2 regions of the Salinivibrio kushneri genome follow, and region 2 is predicted to be linked to the other one. Evidence: predicted binding sites of a transcription regulator. Region 2 holds the regulator's gene; the other holds the start of a gene.

Region 1 (10,523 bases), 620 kb from region 2:
ACTCACTGCATTACCCGATGACATTGGCAGGCGAGCAAGCCCTCACGCTGCTGCAGATGACGCCCTTTGCTTGGCGTGCCTCAGATGAGTGGCGTAACACCTTAGCCAACAGCGAGGCCTTTGAGTGCGAAGCAGACTTCACCCTGCGCGTGTATCGCCATCACACTGCGGAGCAATCATAGCCAAGGAGACATCCCATGAAACAAGGTCGCGTATCGGTTCGTATCGTCACTGCCTGGCTCGCCGCAGCCTGCATCGCACTCACCAGCTCGGCGCTCCATGCGAAAACCGATGCGCTTGCCACCTTGTTTGACTATCAAGTGACCCGCGCAGAGGGTGAGTCATTAAGCCTAACCCAAGTGGCCGCTCAAGTGGCGGATGCCGATGTGGTGCTGATTGGCGAGTGGCACGGCCATCCTGGCGTGCACCGCTTTCAAACTGAGCTACTCAGTCAGCTCGCCTCAGAACACCCTGTGGCCCTGTCGATGGAGCAATTCAGTCGCGATGCACAACCCGTCCTTGACCAATATCTTGCCGGCGAGATCGGCGAAGACACGTTAAAGCGGCAAGCCAATGCCTGGGATAACTATGATGGCAGTTACCGCCCCTTGATTGAACTAGCCAAGCAACGCCAAATCGAGGTGATTGCTGCCAACGCCCCCAAGCGGCTGGTGCGCTGTATGGGTAAACAAGGGTTGTCGTACCTCGACAGCCTTTCCGAGCAACAGCGTGGCTGGTTTGCGGACACCATCGATACCCAAGGTTCACCGTATAAGCGCAAGTTTAAGGCCAATATGCACCATGGCAGCGCCAGCCAAACCGAGGCCCAATATGCCGCCCAGCTTGCGTGGGATGCCACGATGGCCGAAAGCATCGTCGAGTATCATGCTGCCCACCCTGACAGCCAAATTGTGCATATCGCGGGACGCTTTCATATCGCTGAAGGCTTGGGAACCGCCGCGCAAATTCACGCCCGCGACCCTGAACTGCGCCTCGCACTGATCACTGCGGTGAGCGACCATACCCAGCTTAGCGACAACGCACCCGACTTGCGCTTACACGTGCAGCCCATGCCTCAGCGTTGGCTGTCGATGGACGAAATGCGTCAAGCGGTGAGCCAAATGAAAGGGCAAGGTGCCGCCCAGTGCAAGCGCGCCACAAAGAGCTAAGCGCTCACGCTTTCTCACATACAAAAACGCCGACCAGTCGGTCGGCGTTTTTGTTATCATTTCTTCTCGTTAGCTCTTTGATAGTCGATGGCCGATATCTGCGCGATAGCGACGACTCCGCGTGTCTGTTAGAACCAGCGCTCCAAGGCGGCGCGATCAACTTTAAACGCGCGGCTTAACGCATGCGCGAGCTCTTTGTATTTTGGCTGGCTTTTAATCGGCTGCATCGCATGGCCTTCACTGGTAATTTTTTGATGTAGCTCGCGATACCAACCTGCTAGCGCCGGCGGCAGAGGCGTATCACGACGCTTACCCAACCACCACAATCCTTGCACCGGCAAGCTCAACGCGAACAGGGCCACAATGACCGCTTGCGGTAGCCCTTGCACATTATTGGCCGACATCTGCAGCAATACACTGATTGCCGCCACTGCAGGCATGACTTTAATCGCGAAACGAGTCATGGTGATAACCCGGTTTTCGGGAAAGACCGGTGCCAACTCCTTTCTCATTGGCCATTCCTGCATGTACTTCTGACCATCTTGCAGGCAGCGCCAGATTGACTTATTCGTTGTCATACCTACCTCACTTACTCAGTGTGACTCGACTCGCTATCACTCAACTTTTACAATAAAAATTAAACAAACTGTTTAAAAACTTTCAAAATTAACCAGTATTGCTCAAAAAATTTTTGTTATCTGTATCAAGTCCCGCTATCCTTAGCGCACTTTATCATTGTTGCTCGGATTCGATTGTCTCGCAACCTAATCTGGTTGTACTCGACGGAGCGTTCATTTATCCAGGACGGATAAAGATGGTTCTTTCCCCGCGACAACGCATGAGATAATTCTTTTTTTAAAAAGGTAGTGTCTCTGTTTGTCCACTATCCTTTTTGTTCAATACACTCTGTCTTACGAAACATAGGTAGTCATACATGTCCAAGCTGGTTCTCGTACTCAATTGCGGAAGCTCCTCTTTGAAGTTCGCCATTGTCGACGCTCAATCAGGCGATGAGCATCTTACCGGTCTAGCCGAATGCCTTCACCTTCCAGAAGCCCGCATCAAGTGGAAGATGGACGGTAAGCATGAAGCCCAACTCGGCGAAGGTGCCGCACACAATGAAGCCCTTAATTTCATTGTCGATACCATTCTTGCCTCAAAGCCTGAGCTTGCCGAGAACCTAGGTGCCATTGGCCACCGCGTTGTTCACGGTGGTGAGCACTTTACCCAGTCAGCATTAATTACGGACGATGTACTGAAAGGGATCCACGATGCAGCCAGCTTTGCACCGCTGCACAACCCTGCCCATATCGTAGGTATCGAAGCGGCGAAAAAAGCCTTCCCTGCGCTGAAAAACGTGGCGGTATTCGATACGGCATACCATCAAACGATGCCAGAAGAAGCCTACCTATATGCACTGCCTTATAACCTTTATAAAGAGCACGGCATCCGTCGCTATGGCATGCACGGTACGTCACACTACTTTATCGCTAACGCCGCGGCAGAGCAGCTTGGCAAGCCAGTAGAAGAAGTGAACATCATTAACTGCCACCTCGGTAACGGCGCGTCAGTTTGTGCGATTAAAAACGGTAAATCCGTCGACACTTCAATGGGTATGACCCCATTGGAAGGTCTGGTCATGGGCACCCGCTCTGGTGATTTAGATCCTGCAATTATCTTCCACCTGCACGATGCACTGGGTTACAGCGTTGAGCAAATCAACACCATGCTGACCAAAGAGTCTGGCCTGCAAGGCTTGACCGAAGTGACCTCTGACTGCCGCTTTGTCGAAGACAACTACGGTGAGAAAGAAGAAGCCACGCGTGCAATGAACGTGTTCTGTCACCGTCTTGCCAAATACGTAGCAAGCTACACCGCGACCCTAGACGGCCGTCTTGATGCGATTGTCTTCACCGGCGGTATCGGTGAGAACTCAGGTCCAATCCGCGAGCTCGTGCTTGAGCGCTTGTCGCTACTGGGTGTTGATGTCGACAAAGAGCGCAACCTGAAAGCGCGCTTTGGTGGCGAAGGCGTGATCACCACAGACCAAAGCCGTGTGCCAGCCATGGTGATTTCAACCAACGAAGAGTTGGTCATTGCGCAAGATACTGCGCGCCTAACTGGCCTGTAAGACCATTCCCAACGGCTGATTCCACTCAGCCGTTTTTATATTTGTGCCGGCCTGTCCGGCACGCCAATCAGATAGTAAGAGGAAGTCAACGTGTCCCGTACTATTATGCTAATTCCAATCGGCTCCGGCGTCGGTCTGACCAGTATCAGCCTCGGCGTAATGCGAGCGATGGAGCGTAAAGGCGTTCGCGTCTCATTTTTTAAACCCATTGCCCAGCCACATCACGGTAGCGACACCGATGTGACAGACCTGACGACAGAAATCATTCACGCCAACAGTGACATGAAAGTCGCCGAGTCGATGTCCATGAACCAGGCCGAAGATCTGCTGCGCTCCGATCAAGAAGACGTGCTGCTTGAAGAAGTGCTTGCACGCTTCACACGCGCCACCCAAAACACCGAAGTGGCGCTGGTTGAAGGCTTGGTCACCACGCGTAACCATCCGTTTGCCAACCAAATCAACTACGAGATCGCTAAGACGCTGGATGCAGAGATTGTCTTTGTCACCACACCAGGTACCGACAACCCTGCGCAGCTAAAAGAGCGTATCGAGTTTGCGTGCACCAACTTTGGTGGCAGCAAAAACGGCAATATCTCTGGCGTGATCATCAACAAGCTCAATGCGCCTGTGGATGATGCTGGCCGCACCCGCCCTGATCTGTCAGAAATCTTTGACGATGCAGACGGCGCGCGTCCAACTAACGTTGAAGTGATGCAGATCTTCAACTCGAGCCCAATCCGTGTACTGGGTTGTGTGCCGTGGAAAATCGACTTAATTGCCACCCGTGCCAGCGATATGGCCAAGCACTTGAATGCCACCATCATCAACGAAGGTGAAATTCACTCACGCCGTATCAAGAGCATTACTTTCTGCGCTCGCTCTATTCCTAACATGGTTGAGCACTTCCGTCCTGGCTCACTGCTGGTGACCTCGGCAGACCGTCCAGACGTGATTGTCGCGGCCTGCTTGGCAGCAATGAACGGCGTGGAAATCGGTGCACTGCTGCTAACCGGTGGTTATTCGATCCCTGATCAGCTCAAAGCACTGTGTGATCGTGCCTTTGAAACGGGCCTACCAGTGTTCACCACCGCAGGTAACACCTGGCAAACCTCACTCAACCTGCAAAGCTTCAGCCTCGAAGTCCCGGCTGACGACAAAGAGCGTGTTGAGTTTGTGAACGACCACGTAGCCAGCCACATTGATGGTAACTGGATTGAGTCACTAAGCTCTGGCTCTAACCGTGAGCGTCGCCTCAGCCCACCGGCCTTCCGTTATCAGCTCACCGAGTTTGCACGTAAAGCCGCCAAGCGTATTGTGCTGCCAGAAGGTGACGAGCCACGCACCATCAAGGCCGCCGCTATCTGTGCGGAGCGTAAAATTGCTGAGTGTGTGCTTTTGGGTAACCCAGAAGAAATCAAACGTGTTGCTGATCAACAGGGCGTAACCCTGGGCGCAGGCGTTGAAATCATCGATCCAGTGAAAGCGCGTGACAAATATGTCGCCCGCTTGGTTGAGCTGCGTAAGAGCAAAGGCATCACCGAAGTGATTGCGCAAGAGCACCTGGAAGACACAGTGGTACTGGGTACCATGATGCTAGAAGCCAACGAAGTGGACGGTCTGGTTTCTGGTGCCGTGCACACCACGGCTAACACCATTCGCCCACCGCTGCAGATCATCAAGACAGCGCCGAACGCCTCTTTGGTGTCGTCGGTCTTCTTCATGCTGCTGCCTGAGCAAGTGCTAGTTTACGGTGACTGTGCGATCAACCCGGATCCAAACGCGGAACAACTGGCTGAAATTGCAATTCAATCAGCCGACTCTGCCGCAGCATTCGGTATTGAGCCGCGCGTGGCGATGATCTCTTACTCGACCGGTAGCTCAGGCAAAGGGGCTGACGTGGATAAAGTTCGCGAAGCGACTCGTCTTGCCAAAGAGAAGCGCCCTGATCTCGTGATTGATGGCCCACTGCAGTACGACGCGGCCATCATGGAAAACGTGGCTAAGTCGAAAGCACCGGATTCACCGGTTGCCGGTAAAGCGACCGTGTTCGTCTTCCCAGACTTGAACACAGGTAACACCACCTACAAAGCGGTACAACGTTCTGCTGAGCTGGTGTCTATCGGTCCAATGCTGCAAGGCATGCGCAAGCCAGTGAACGACTTGTCGCGTGGCGCACTGGTAGACGACATTGTTTACACAGTGGCCCTGACAGCTATCCAAGCGAAACAAGCTGAAGACAACGGCCAAGTGTAATTTGCACCACGCCCTGTCGGATAAAACAAAAGCCAGCACCTGTTGCTGGCTTTTTTGCGTTTGCGTTCACAACGTGACATGCAAACGCGATCTAGCATGGCGTATCCATTCTGGTTTTGGAGTCGAAGATGGCTAACGAATTCGATCCCGTCACACTACGGCATACCCTGCACCAAACCCCTGAGCTTTCTAATCACGAAGCCCTCACCGCCCGCACCATCGCCGCCCAATTGCGGCAATTTGGCTTTCACCCTGCCACTGATATCGGCGGTCACGGGCTCCTGGTTACCATTCAAGGCGCGGCACCAGGGCCCACCACCTTGCTACGTGCCGACTTCGATGCGCTGCCGATTGAAGAGCGTGGATCACAGGCATACTGCTCCCAGCACCTAGGCGTGATGCATGCCTGTGGCCACGATGGTCATACCGCGGCGTTGCTGGCCGTCGCCGCCGAGCTTAGCCACATTCCGCCCGCTCGTGGCACTGTGCTGCTCGCCTTTCAGCCTGCCGAAGAAACCGGTGAAGGCGCAGCGCGTATGTGCGAGTCCCCCGAGATTGCCAACGTGCAGATTGATAACGTCTACGCCTTTCACAATCTCCCCAGCTTTAATCAGCATCAAATCGTGGTGCGCCCCGGCACCTTTGCCTGCGCATCAACCGGGGTCGCTATTGAGCTGTACGGAAAAACTTCTCATGCCGCCTACCCAGAGCGTGGGATCAGCCCCGCCAGTGCGATGACAGGCGTGATGCATACCCTGACACAACTACCCGACGCCTACCCAGACGCCAACAGCCTCGTCACCTTGGTTCACGCTCAGTTAGGAGAGCCCGCCTACGGCGTCGCGCCCGGCCAGGCGACCGTGATGGCTACCTTGCGCAGTGATGACAACGCCTGCTTTCACGCCATGAAGGCCGACTTAGTCGACAAAGTGAACACGCTGGCGGCTCGGGCAGGATTAACTGTCAATGTTAGCTGGCATGAACCCTTTATCGCGGCCGAGAACAGCACACACCATACGCAGCATGTGGTCAATGCCGCGCAGTCGTTAGGGTTAGCGGTTCACAGGCTCACCGAGCCCATGCGCTGGTCGGAAGATGTGGCCGAATTTCTTGCTCGCTGGCCAGGGGCGTTATTTGGCATTGGCAGTGGTGAGCATCATCCACAGCTACATAACCCCGATTATGATTTTCCCGATGCGATTCTCCCCACCGCCAAAGCGATCTTTACCGCTTTGGTCGCTGAGCATCACGGGCGTGGCACGGATTAATCACGTCCTATCCCAGCGCCAGCCAAACGCCAACGCCCACCATCAAGGTGCCGGCGACACGGTTGAGCAGTTGCACGTTGCCGCGTTGCTGCAAAAATCGACGCAACGTGCGACCACCGCTGGCGTAAAGCATCAAGCAGCTAAACTCAGTGAGCAAAATAATCAACACCAGCACACTTAACTGGCTAGGCAGCGCCAATTTAGGATTAATAAATGGCGGCAACAGAGAAATCATAAACGCCCAGCCTTTGGGGTTGGCAATCGCGGTGACAAACCCTTGGGTCGCCAAGGACCACGCTGATGCCTCACTGGGGCTGGAATCATCCTCTGCGGGAATCGCCATTTTCCCGCGAGATCGCCACATTTGTACCCCAAGAAACGCCAGATAAGCACCACCGACGTATTTAAACACCTGAAAGATTGACGGATAGTTAAGCATCATGGCCGCCACCCCAATCACCGAGGCAATCGCTACTAGCCCCACACCAATTAACTCGCCCCACATCATATGCAGGCTACGCTTAACCCCGATGGTCATTCCCAACGTCATCGAGAGGGTCATACACATCCCAGGGGTCACGGACACCAGGAAAAAGGTCGGGATAAACAAGGAAAGCATGGTGGTATCAATCAAAGCAGTTGGCATAAAGCGTAATCAGAACAAAGTACTACAGGGGCTTCTAGTAAACGCCCTTTATCGTTTGAGATCAAGCTGACTGTTGAGTTTATAACCAAGCGATTGGACTTATTGCCATTTAGACGTCCAGAAGTAAAAATATCCATTGACTTAATTTTGACTAACTCATAGCATCAATAACCAGAGCGACAGCAAGAATGTGGCACAAGCCGCTGAGTGAGTCTGCTGTGATCAAATTAATCGCCAAGGACATGTGATGATTGAGATAACCAACCTCAACAAGGTATTCGAACTCGGGGAACGCCGAATTCATGCCCTTAATGACATCAACTTATTTATTCCCAAGGGGAAAGTATTTGGTGTGATCGGTGCCTCCGGCGCAGGGAAAAGTACCCTAATCCGGATGGTTAACCTGCTCGAGCGCCCAACCAGCGGCTCAGTCAAAGTGGGTGGCACTAACCTCACTGCGCTACCCAACCGCCAGTTGACCCAAGCGCGCCGTAAAATCGGGATGATTTTCCAACACTTTAATCTGCTTTCGTCACGCACCGTGTTCGACAATATCGCCCTGCCGCTTGAGCTAAGTGGCTCGAGCCGCGATGAGATTGAAACCCGCGTGAGCGAACTGCTCGATCTGGTTGGCTTGGCCGATAAGCGTGATGTGTATCCTGCCAGCCTCAGTGGCGGACAAAAACAACGTGTCGCCATTGCCCGTGCATTGGCGCCAAGCCCCAACGTTCTACTTTGTGATGAAGCCACCAGCGCACTGGATCCGGCCACCACCCAATCGATTTTGTCGCTGCTGCAAACCATCAACCAAAAGCTCAACCTCACCATTTTGCTGATCACCCACGAAATGGACGTGGTCAAACGTATCTGTGACGACGTCGCTATTATTGGCGATGGCGAACTGGTCGAGTCCGGCCCGGTGGGCGAGATTTTTGCGCACCCCAAATCCGACTTGGCGAAACAATTTATTCGCTCAACCCTCGACTTGTCAGTGCCGCATGATTTTGCCCAGCGCTTACAAAAAGAATACTTTAAAGGCAGCTACCCCTTGGTGCGCCTCGAATTTACCGGTGCAACGGTCGATGACCCATTAATCAGCCAGATCTCGCGTCTGTTTGATATCGACATCAGCATTTTAAGCTCAGATATCGACTACGCCGGCGGCGTGAAATTCGGCCTACTGCTTGCAGAAATCATGGGGCCAAAAGAGGCGGTTGAAAACGCCATCACTTACCTCAACAAGCACCATGTCAACACGGAGGTACTTGGCTATGTTGATTGATCAATTCACCCACTGGGTCAATGAAAACAGCGCCCTTATCAACTTGCTGCTCGAAGCCACTGGCCAAACCCTGTATATGGTATTTGCCTCCGGCATCATGGGGTTTGTGATTGGTATCCCACTAGGCGTGCTACTGCATGTGACCAAACCCGGTGGTTTGCTGGGTCAACCACAAGTTAACCAGGTGCTTGGCGCAATCGTGAACATTGGTCGCTCCATCCCCTTTATTATCTTGCTGGTGGCGATTATTCCGTTTACCCGCATGGTGGTTGGCACCTCAATCGGCACCGCGGCGGCGATTGTGCCACTTACCGTCGGCGCGATTCCATTTATTGCCCGCTTGGTTGAGGGGGCGTTACTGGAACTACCGGCAGGGCTAGAAGAAGCGGCCAAAGCGATGGGCGCGAACCCGCTCCAAATTATTTGTAAAGTGCTGATACCGGAAGCACTGCCGGGCATCATCAATGGCGCCACCATTACCTTGGTCACCTTGGTGAGCTACTCAGCCATGGCCGGTGCCGTCGGCGGTGGTGGCCTTGGGGATGTGGGCATCCGCTATGGCTATCAACGCTTTGATACCACCGTCATGCTGATCACCGTTGTGATGCTGGTGGTCTTAGTACAAGCGATTCAATCTTTTGGTGATTACTTGGTGCGACGCGCCGATCACCGCTAAATCAAACACAATAATGACGAATATGTTCCAAACAGGGAGACAGACAATGAAAACCACTATTAAAACGCTACTCGCCACCCTTGGCCTTGCCTCAACTTTGGTGCTGACTGGCTGCGGCGAAAAAGAACAAGCCGCAACCGATAATAACAGCATCACCGTGGGCGTGATGGCCGGCGAAGAGGCACAAGTGGCTGAACATGCGGTGAAAGAAGCGAAAAAGCTCGGTCTTGATGTAGAGCTAGTGACCTTTACCGATTACGTCTCGCCAAACGCGGCACTGGACGATGGTTCGGTCGACGTGAACGCTTTCCAGCATAAACCGTACTTGGACGCACAAATCAAAGACCGTGGTTATGAGTTCGCGATTGCCGGCAACACCTTTGTGTATCCGATTGCAGCGTATTCTTACAAGCTAGATAGCGTCGAGGATCTACCAGAAGGCGGTAAAATTGCGGTGCCAAACAACCCATCGAACCTGGGCCGTTCACTGGTATTGCTTGAGCAGCAAGGCATCATCAAGCTCAAAGAAGGTGCAGGCATCAACGCTACCAAACTGGATATCGTTGAGAATCCGAAAAATGTGGAAATCATCGAGCTAGAAACCCCACAACTGCCTCGCTCATTGGAAGATGTGGACTTGGCTATCATCAACAACACCTTTGCCGCCGGCGTGGGCCTGACGCCAAACAAAGACGGCATCTTTGTTGAAGACAAAGAGTCACCCTACGTGAACCTGATTGTGGCGCGCAAAGACAACGTCGACGCAGAAAACGTCAAAACCTTTGTTAAAGCCTACCAAACTGATGCGGTTTACAACGCCGCGATGGAAATCTTTGACGGCGCCGTGGTAAAAGGCTGGTAAGCCGCTAAGCACAACACATTGAAATATGATTAAGCCCGCACTGAAAAGTGCGGGCTTTTTGATGCAGAGAACAACACAACTGACACTTAGGTCTGATTATTGGGTTGACGATAAAACGCTTTTCTCCACTGATTAGGCGTCACTTCATAGCGCGCTTTAAACTTTTCTCTGAACATAAGCACCGAGCTAAAGCCTGTTTTTTCGACAACCTGCTCGATAGATAAGTCCGTAGATTC
Region 2 (10,523 bases):
TGTTGATGAAGGGTATAGTAGGCATCACAGCGTTGGCAGTTTGCTAACCAGCCACACTCGTGGCACATCATCGCGGGCGCATAGCCGCGGCGATTTAAGAACAACATCACCTGATTGCCTTGCTGAAGGTGCTGGCGCATTTCGGCAATGAGCGGCGCGGATAAGCCAGCTTCGAGGTGATGGCCTTTGATATCGAGTATCCCCTGACGCGCGGTCACAGCATTACCGGGACGTTGCGTGAGCTTAAGGTACTGGTATTTACCGGTCTTTGCGTTGTGTAGGCTCTCTAGCGACGGCGTGGCTGAGCCTAAGATCACAGGGACTTGCTCTTCATGTCCTCGCATGACAGCCAGATCGCGGGCGTGATAGCGAAAGCTATCTTGCTGCTTATAGGAAGGGTCGTGCTCCTCATCAATAATGATGATGCCAAGCTTTGCCATGGGGGTAAAAAGCGCCGATCGGGTGCCGATCACTATCGCGGCTTGATTCTCTCGTGCGGCCAACCAGGCGTTGAGACGGTCGGTATCGCTGAGCCCCGAATGCATCACGGTCACAGGAACGGCAAAGCGGCGCTCAAAACGGCGAATGGTTTGTGGTGTCAGGCCAATTTCTGGCACCAATATTAACGCCTGTTGGCCACGTGCGAGCACCGGTTCAAGCACATTGAGGTACACCTCGGTTTTGCCTGAGCCAGTGATCCCCTCTAATAATGCGCAGGCAAACCCATCGCTGGCATTGATAGTGGCGACCGCCATGGCTTGTTCATGATTTAATGTCGGCTTTTCTTCGGTCACCGCAACGCTTTTAACCCAAGCATTTGCCTGAGAAGGGGGTGAGTAGGGCGCGATCCAGCCTTTTTCTGCCACCGTTTTTAGCACCGGCGCGCCGATGTCTTGTTCGATTAAGTCGGCTTGGGGGGCAGGACCGTGAGTGAGAAGCTGCAACACTCGGGCTTGTTTGGGCGCGCGGCTCAGGCCTGAGAGAGGTTGGTTTTGTCCTGACTCGGTGATTTGCCACCACTTTTGTTGCTGCAATGTCGCAGGGCGTCCCTTACGCAGCGAAGTTGGCATCACCGCCCCCATCGCATCTCCGAGTGGATGATGGTAAAAACGGCTAGCCCATTGCAGGAGGTTGTATACGGCGGGGGTCCAAACCGGTTGCGTATCCAGTACGGTATCAATCGCTTTGAGTTGGCTGGCTTCCACACTGGCCGTTGGTGACAAGCCAGTAACGATGCCGACTTTATGCTGGCGTCCAAACGGCACCTTGACGCGCCCTCCGATGATCGGATGCTGATCGTCAGCAATACGGTAATCAAAGGTTTTCGGCAAAGGGACAGGCAAAGCCACCTGAGCAAACTGTTCCATCACAACATCTTATTGGCCAGAAGGAATGTCAGTGTAACGGTTAGCCACACGTTGGCAAAGCCTTGTTGCACCGGAAGAGACACGCTGATTGCACAAAAAAGTTGCGAAAAAGAGGGCGCTTGATTAGAATTGCGCGCCTTAGAAAATGTTTGTTAACGACGTGTGGTGCCCGGCTTAGGATCGGGAGAGCGACACGGCCTTTAAGATGAGGTTATCCCTATGAAAGCTGGTATCCATCCAGAGTACAAAGCCGTCACAGCAAAATGCTCTTGCGGTAACGAATTCGCGTTCAGCACAACGCTAGGCAAAGACATTTACCTAGACGTGTGTGACAAGTGTCACCCATTCTACACTGGTAAGCAGCGTATCCTTGATACCGGTGGCCGTGTTGACCGCTTTAAGAAGCGTTTTGGTGCCCTTAGCAGCAAAAAATAAGCTGCTATTGACCGAATATAGAGAAGGGACGCATCAGCGTCCCTTTTTTTGATCGTATCGTCCTCGTATTTGGGCAACAGGTCCGAGCATCATCGCGAATACGGTGTTAGTACTGGTGGACGTTTGCTCCCTGCGTTACCATCTTTTTAATGATACAAACCTTCCCTGTGTGGTTTGTAGAGTGTCTGGCTAATATCGTTCACGCTTCCCTGGCGATATTAGTTACCCCTTCACGATAATAATTAGGAACACTAGATGTCGGACGATAAACGCCAGCAAGCGCTGGATTATCATGCATACCCTACTCCCGGAAAAATCTCTGTTGAATTGAGCAAGCCTGCTGACTCGGCCGCGGATCTCGCGTTGGCGTATAGCCCAGGCGTTGCTGAGCCAGTGCGTGAGATAGCACAAGACGCGGATGCGGTTTACCGCTATACCGGTAAAGGTAATATGGTGGCGGTGATCTCAAACGGCACCGCGATTTTGGGGCTAGGAAATTTAGGCCCCATGGCTTCTAAGCCCGTTATGGAAGGCAAAGCGTTATTGTTCAAGCGTTTCGCAGGTTTGGACTCGATTGATATTGAAGTGAAACATCGCACTATCGATGAGTTCGTTGATACCGTAGCCAATATTGCTGACACCTTTGGCGGTATCAATCTCGAAGACATCAAAGCACCGGATTGTTTTGAGATTGAAAAACAATTGATTGCACGTTGCGAAGTGCCTGTATTCCACGATGATCAACACGGTACTGCCATCGTAACCGCTGCTGGCATGCTTAACGCGCTCGAGCTACAAGGCAAAGATATCCGCGAGGCGACGGTGGTGTGCATGGGCGCAGGCGCGGCCGCGGTTGCCTGTATGGAGCTATTAATAAAATGTGGCGCACAACGTGAAAAAATCTATATGTTGGATCGTAAAGGCGTGATCCATACGCGCCGTGACGATATCAACAAATACAAGCAGTTGTTTGCCAATAACACAGATAAACGTACCCTCGAAGATGTGATTGAGGGCGCGGACATGTTCGTTGGCGTATCCGGCCCAGACTTACTCTCACCAGAAGCCTTGAAGCTAATGGCAGACAAGCCCGTGGTATTTGCTTGCTCGAACCCGGATCCTGAAATCCATCCGGACGTAGCACACCAAGTGCGCGATGATCTGATCATGGGAACCGGGCGTTCGGATTACCCGAATCAGGTCAATAACGTGCTCTGTTTCCCGTTTATTTTCCGTGGCGCACTAGATGTGCGTGCCAGTGAAATCAATGATGCGATGAAGTTGGCAGCAGTGGAGGCCATCCGCAGCCTAGCCAAAGAGCCTGTCCCGCAAACGGTATTAGACGCCGCCGGTTTGTCTTCGCTAAGCTTTGGCCCAGATTACATCATTCCTAAGCCCATGGATGCGCGTTTATTGCCGAAAGTGGCACGTGCGGTGGCGCTGGCGGCCGTCGAAACCGGTGTTGCCCGTATCGAGATGCCAGAAAACTATATGCTATAGCGAGGCCTGTTGTCACACACGAGTGACAGAGAGCACGATGCTGGAAATAATGAAAAACCCGCCGGTTGGCGGGTTTTTTTAGTATTCGCTATCGTCGAATTCGATACCAAGCTCTTCCATGATCCGACGTGCTTCGGCAGGAATGCTGTCGGGTTTATCCTTACGGATATCGTCATCGGTTGGCAGTGGTTGACCGGTGTAGGCATGAAGAAATGCCTCACACAACAACTCGCTGTTGGTCGCGTGACGTAGGTTTTGCACCTGACGACGAGTGCGTTCATCAGTCAGAATTTTTAGTACTTTTAATGGGATAGAGACGGTGATCTTCTTTACCTGCTCTTTCTTTTTACCATGTTCGGCATACGGATTAATGTAGTCGCCGTTCCACTGCGCCATGTCTCACCTATCTTGATTATGGAATACCCAGAATGATGCTGCGGAGATTTTAGCTATATTAACCGCCACATGCAAAGGAGTATAGACGTCTAGAAGTGTTGACGTCCCAAAAAGCACAGGGTAAGGTGGCAGTATGACACCTGGATCACGCTCACCATGCGCAAACCAGACTAGCAAGGACAGATCATGACAGAGAAAAAAACCGACACTATCGCCGTTCGGACCGGAATTGGCACTGATACCCAGCACCATGCGGTGGTGCCTCCCCTGTACTTATCGACCAATTACCGTTTCCCGGCACTGGGTGATGTGCCTACCTACGACTACGCGCGAGGTGGTAACCCAACGCGTGCGCAGCTCGAACAAGCGTTGACTGACTTAGAAGGGGGCGCGGGGGCAGTGGTGACCAACTGCGGGATGTCAGCGATAAACTTGGTGCTATCTCTGTTGGAGGCAGGCGATCACATCGTCGCCCCGCACGATTGTTATGGTGGCACCTATCGCTTGCTCGAATCACGCGCCAAACAAGGTATTTGGCAGGTGAGTTTTGTCGATCAGTCGGACCATGATGCGTTGGATCAGGCACTGGCTAAGCACCCCAAACTGGTGCTGGTGGAAACCCCGTCCAATCCACTTTTGCGTGTGGTTGATATTGCAGATATATGCCAAAAAGCCCATCAAGTAGGGGCTTGGGTGGTAGTGGATAACACGTTTTTATCGCCAGCCTTGCAAAAACCTTTTGCACTGGGCGCGGATATGGTGGTCCATTCCACCACCAAGTTTATTAATGGTCACTCCGATATTGTTGGTGGCGTGGTGGTTGCGCGTACGGATAAATTGGCAGCCACTTTGGCTTGGTGGGGTAACTGCTTAGGGGCGACGGGCAACGCGTTTGACAGTTATATGACACTGAGAGGGTTGCGCACATTGGGCGCTCGGGTTAAACAACACCAGCAAAATACTGAAGCGGTACTTAGCTACCTACAAACGGTGTCAGCGGTGCGGAAAATCTACTACCCCGGGTTGGCCTCTCACCCTGGTCACCAAATTGCTGCGCGCCAGCAAGCGGGGTTTGGTAGCATGCTGAGCCTAGAATTGGATACCGATCAAGCCGGTGTGGCGCGATTTATTGACGGCCTTTCGTTATTTGCCCTCGCCGAGTCACTCGGGGGGGTAGAAAGTTTAGTCACGCATCCTGGCTCGATGACACACAGAGCCATGAGTGATGCCGCGCAAGCGGAGGCGGGCATCGCCCCGACCTTGTTACGTTTTTCCATCGGGCTAGAAGATGCGCAAGATTTGGTTGCCGATTTGGCGAACGCCTTTGCCCGTTTAGAGGGTAACACCCCATAGAGGCTGCGCATCAGTGCGCGTCACTTTACCGAGACTGATAGACATTAAGAGAGACTTTGCCATGCATGCGCAACCGACGGAAACGTCCCCAGAGTCACCACGCCAATTGCACAAGTTTGGTGGCAGTAGCCTCGCGAGCCCTGATTGCTATCGCCGTGTGGTCGATGTATTGACCGCGCATGCGAGCCAGCAAGACTTAATCGTGGTATCCGCGGCAGGAAAAACGACTAACCAGCTGATTATGTGGTTGGCACAGTTAGACAAGGATGGCCGAGTGGCGCACGAGACGTTGCAAACTGTGCGAGCCTTTCAGCAAGACTTGATTGAAAACTTGGTGGATGGAGAATCAAAACAACAACTGGTGGATGCACTTTACGCTGATATCGCCACCATCGCTTCGCTGGGCGATAACGGCCTGAGTGAAAGTGACAAAGCGTATGTACAAGGTTTTGGTGAGGTATGGTCGGCGCGTCTATTGGCTCAACTACTCACTCAGCATCAGCGCGCAGCGGTGATGTTAGATTCACGCCAGTGTTTGCGCGCCGAGCGTGCCGCTCAGCCAGAAGTGGATCGCGGTGCGTCTTGGCCTTTGCTGCAAAATCAGCTTTCGCAACACAGCCACACTCATGTGGTGATCACCGGCTTTATGGCGCAAAACCAAGCGGGAGAAACCGTACTGCTTGGTCGCAATGGTTCTGATTATTCGGCCACTGTGCTGGGTGCGTTGGCCGGAGTGAGCCGTGTGACCATTTGGAGTGATGTTGCCGGGGTGTATAGCGCGGATCCACGTCATGTTGATAATGCGTGTTTGTTGCCTTTAATTCGTCTTGATGAGGCGGGTGAGCTGGCGCGTCTTGCCGCCCCCGTACTGCATAGCCGAACCTTACAGCCGGTGGCGCAAAGTGCCACCGACCTGACCTTACGTTGTACGCATGCGCCGGATAGTGGCTCAACACGCATTGAGCGTGTATTAGCGACCGGTCGTGGCGCCAAGATCATTACGGCGTTGGATGATGTGAGTTTGCTGCAGTTCGATGTGGCCCGAGGCCAGGATTTTCAGGCGATAAAGCAAGAGCTCAGCCGGATTTTGTCACAGCTAAAAGTACAGCCATTAGCAACCGATTACCAAGATGATCAATATCGAATTTTGTTGGCATTTACTACGGAAGTGGTTGCTCTGGTGATGGCGCAAATCCAAGACGCTGGCCTCTCCGCTGAGCTCAAACTACGTGAAGGCTTTACCATGGTAGCGGCCGTGGGGGCAGGCGTGGTGAACAACCCCGTTCATTGCCATGGCTTTTATCAACAACTCAAATCCCAACCGGTGGAGTTTATCAGTGAGTCAGCGTCTGGGCTCAGCATGGTTGCTATCCTTCGCCAAGTACACACTCAAGCCCTCGTCGCCAGCTTGCATGATGCCTTGTTTCAAGCTCAACGCCGTATCGGCTTGGTGTTGGTGGGGAAAGGCAATATTGGTACCCGCTGGCTAAGCCTCTTTGCCGAGCAAAAATCACACTTGGAAAAGCGTCATGGCAAGGAAGTGTCACTGATTTCAGTGGTGGACAGTCGCAACCAATGGCTTGATTTTGCCGGCATTGATGCCTCGCGGGTGCTGGATGGGTTTGATGAGCGTTGCGAGCCTTATTTTGATGATGAGTGGCTCACCCGTCTACTTAACCACCCGTATGATGATGTGATTGTGTTGGATGTCACCGCCAGTGCGTCATTGGCGTATTTATACCCGCGACTTGCCGAGCATGGCTTTCACTTAATCTCTGCCAACAAAGAGGCGGGCGCCGCACCCGCCGAGCAGTATCACGCGATTCAGCAAGCATTTAGCAAAACCGGCCGCCATTGGCTTTACAATGCGACCGTGGGAGCGGGGTTGCCGATTAACTACGCGGTACAAGATCTACGTGAAAGTGGTGACACGATTTTGGCGTTGTCTGGGATCTTTTCTGGGACCTTGTCGTGGCTGTTTTTGCAATTCAGTGGCGAGGTTCCCTTTAGTGTCCTGCTTGAGCAAGCTTGGCAGCAAGGCCTAACCGAGCCTGACCCGCGTGATGATCTCTCCGGTGCCGACGTGGTGCGTAAATTGGTGATTTTGGCACGCGAAGCGGGCATGGCGCTCGAGCCAGAGCAGGTTAAGGTTGAATCCTTAGTGCCTAAATCACTGGCTAATCTGTCTTTGGATGCGTTTCTTGACAATGCACACCAAATGGATGAACGGCTTCAGGAGCGATTAGTCAAAGCGCATAAAAACCGGTCAGTGCTACGTTATGTCGCGCGCTTGGAGGTTAACGGCAACGCCCATGTGAGCCTAGAAACCCTACCCAGCGAGCACCCACTCGCTCACTTGTTGCCATGTGACAATGTGTTTGCGATTGAGAGCCAATGGTATCGCGAGAATCCCTTGGTGATTCGTGGACCAGGTGCGGGACGCGATGTCACAGCGGGCGCCATTCAATCCGATTTAAATCGCTTGATAAGTCGCCTTCACTAACCCACCTATGGATAACCGTGCTCAAGCTGTCTGCGCGCTGCGTAGGCAGCTTTTTTGTATCGTTAGCCGCGTTGTCATGTGCGCATTGATGGCTGCTTAGTCTATCTTCATAACACCATGAGTTTTTTTCATGGCTTGTATCGTTGACATTTTAGCCGAATCGCGACAGTCTTTAGACATATGGACGTCTAAACGTATAAATCAAAGTAGAGCAGACACAGGCATACTGAACAGCGTCGTTCGGTGTCAGGGAGAGGATATGAGCTACACGCACGCAGGCCACATTGATGCACTTAATCAGAATATTGCTGACTTAGATGGCGATATTAATGTCTCATTCGAGTTTTTTCCTCCCAGCACTCCAAGCATGGAAGAAACCCTTTGGAACTCAGTACATCGCTTAAAAGCGCTTAAACCTAAGTTCATGTCGGTGACCTATGGCGCCAACTCAGGCGAGCGTGACCGCACTCACGACATCGTGAAAAGTATTCATGATCAAACCGGTATCGCCGCGGCGCCACATTTGACCTGCATCGATGCCACTGAAGATGAGCTTCGCCACATTGCCCGCGATTATTGGCAAAATGGCATCCGTGACATTGTGGCGCTACGCGGGGATTTACCCTCGCCAGAGAAGAAGCCCGATATGTACGCGGTGGACTTGGTGCGTTTGCTTAAAGAAGAGCATGACTTTGATATTTCGGTCGCCGCTTACCCTGAGGTACATCCAGAAGCGAAAAGCGCACAAGCGGACTTAATTAACCTCAAACGCAAAGTGGATGCGGGGGCCAGTCGGGCGATTACCCAGTTTTTCTTTGATGTGGAAAGCTACCTGCGCTTTCGTGACCGCTGTGTGGCAGCGGGTATTGATGTGGAGATTGTGCCAGGGATTTTGCCAGTGTCTAACTTCAAGCAAGCGTCACGTTTTGCCAAGATGACCAATGTGCGTGTGCCGCAGTGGATGCACAAACAGTTTCAAGGTTTGGAAGATGATCCCGTGACGCGCCAGATGGTGGGGGCTTCGATTGCGCTCGATATGGTGCGAGTGTTAAGCCGTGAAGGCGTGAAAGATTTTCACTTTTATACCCTCAACCGTGCGGAACTAACCTATGCCTTGTGTCATACCTTAGGGGTTCGCCCGCTCGCGGTCGCGCCTTAAAAAATACGCCCCGGTGTGTCGGGGCGTATTGGGTTGCGTGTTGTGTTTGTTGTATAGATTAGGCGCTGGCCGCGAGCATAGTGAGCTCGTCGCGCACTTCTTGCGCCCAGGCCATCCAGGCGCGGCGTTGGTGGATGCTGCGTCGCAGCGCAAGGCGCATCAAACGCTGTTGCAAGGTAAGCAAACCGACTTGTCCGTACTCACGTTGCTCAAGCTGAGTATAGTGATTAAGGAGCTGCTGAGACTCAATAATCAAATTATTCACATGATCCAGCATGGGAGCTGGGTCGAGCACATCACAACTGAGTAATCTTGCCACGTACTCGTCTCGTGGCGGCGCTAACTTAGGCGCTTGAATAAACCACGCTTCTAGCATTTCGGTACCAACAGGTGTGATGGCGTATACCTTTCTATCTGGTTTCCCGACTTGCGGTTCAAGCCGGTAGGTGACAGCTCCTCGGTCTGCGAGCTTATTGAGTTCACGATATACCTGCTGATGGCTGGCTTTCCACACATTACTGATGGTGGTGGAAAAGGCCTTGGTAATATCGTAACCGGTAGCTTCGCAGTTGCTCAGCACTGTCAGTATTACATGGGGGAGTGACATCTCTTATATCCACAGTTTTATTTGTACAACGGTTGTTTAGCGTCGGGCGATTAGCCTTCTTTGGGCTATTTCAATGCCTCCAGCGCTTGTTCTAAATCGGCAATGATGTCATCAATATGCTCAATGCCGATACAAAGACGGATCATCTCTGGGGTCACCCCGGCTTTCGCTTGCTCTTGTTCGTTCAGTTGGCGGTGCGTGGTCGAGGCGGGATGGCATGCCAGCGATTTCGCGTCACCAATATTCACCAAACGCTTGAAAAGATTTAGCGCATCATAAAACGTCACCCCCTCGTCAAAGCCGCCTTTTAAGCCGAATGACAGCAATGAGGCCGGCAGTCCACCGCGGATAAGCGACTTAGCACGTTGGTAATGAGGATGATTGGATTGACCGGCATAGTTGACCCACGCGACAGCCGGGTGATTGGCCAGATAATCGGCCACGGCTTTGGCGTTCTCGCAATGGCGCTCCATACGCAGGCTCAAGGTCTCTAACCCTTGCATCAACATAAAAGCGTTCATCGGCGAGAGTGCCGCGCCACTGTTACGTAGCGGCACCGTACGTGCGCGGGCAATAAATGCGGCTGGGCCAAACGTCTCACTATAAACCACGCCGTGATAGGCAGGCTCCGGTTGTGAGAATTGCGGGAATCGGGCTTGATGTGCTACCCAGTCAAAGGTGCCGCCATCGACAATCATACCGCCAAGGGTGGTGCCATGACCGCCAATGTACTTGGTGAGTGAGTGCACCACGATATCGGCACCATGCTCAATCGGTTTACACAAAACCGGTGTGGCCACGGTATTGTCGACCACCAACGGAACCCCATGCGCATGGGCAACCTTGGCTAAGCCTTCAATGTCGGCGATATTGCCGGCCGGGTTACCAATCGACTCGCAATATACCGCTTTGGTGTTGTCATCAATCAGCGCCTCAATCGCACTGGCGTCGTCACTCGCGGCAAAACGCACCTCGATGCCTTGCTCGGGGAGCATGTGGGCAAACAAGGTATAGGTGCCACCGTAAAGCTGTGGTGTGGCGACGATGTTATCACCGGCTTTGGCGAGGGTTTGAATCGCATAGGTGATGGCCGCCGCACCGGCACTGACACACAGTCCCGCAATACCGCCTTCTAATGCCGCCACCCGTTGCTCCAACACGTCGTTGGTCGGGTTCATTATCCGTGAGTAGATATTGCCCGGC

The links. Region 2 encodes MetJ, which represses methionine synthesis genes. Its sites were predicted from a motif close to TTAGACNTNTANANGTCTAA; they were not measured.
Region 1: metN (methionine ABC transporter ATP-binding protein MetN) is a predicted target of MetJ. The motif match lies at 7,577-7,596, and genes of this name have one in related genera.

Annotation. Positions count from the first base shown of each region.
Region 1 is NZ_CP114588.1:807,770-818,292, reverse strand. It holds gene rlmA (23S rRNA (guanine(745)-N(1))-methyltransferase) at 1-182, shown strand, start outside; gene N8M53_RS04035 (ChaN family lipoprotein) at 198-1,169, shown strand; gene yfbV (terminus macrodomain insulation protein YfbV) at 1,298-1,747, opposite strand; gene N8M53_RS04025 (acetate kinase) at 2,104-3,300, shown strand; gene pta (phosphate acetyltransferase) at 3,406-5,553, shown strand; gene N8M53_RS04015 (amidohydrolase) at 5,682-6,821, shown strand; gene N8M53_RS04010 (LysE family translocator) at 6,829-7,452, opposite strand; gene metN (methionine ABC transporter ATP-binding protein MetN) at 7,715-8,749, shown strand; gene N8M53_RS04000 (methionine ABC transporter permease) at 8,739-9,425, shown strand; gene metQ (methionine ABC transporter substrate-binding lipoprotein MetQ) at 9,472-10,287, shown strand; gene N8M53_RS03990 (GlxA family transcriptional regulator) at 10,374-10,523, opposite strand, start outside.
Region 2 is NZ_CP114588.1:185,134-195,656, forward strand. It holds gene priA (primosomal protein N') at 1-1,370, opposite strand, end outside; gene rpmE (50S ribosomal protein L31) at 1,587-1,802, shown strand; gene N8M53_RS00935 (malic enzyme-like NAD(P)-binding protein) at 2,058-3,302, shown strand; gene metJ (met regulon transcriptional regulator MetJ) at 3,381-3,698, opposite strand; gene metB (cystathionine gamma-synthase) at 3,885-5,051, shown strand; gene N8M53_RS00950 (bifunctional aspartate kinase/homoserine dehydrogenase II) at 5,113-7,554, shown strand; gene metF (methylenetetrahydrofolate reductase) at 7,814-8,713, shown strand; gene N8M53_RS00960 (PadR family transcriptional regulator) at 8,772-9,320, opposite strand; gene N8M53_RS00965 (O-acetylhomoserine aminocarboxypropyltransferase/cysteine synthase family protein) at 9,386-10,523, opposite strand, start outside.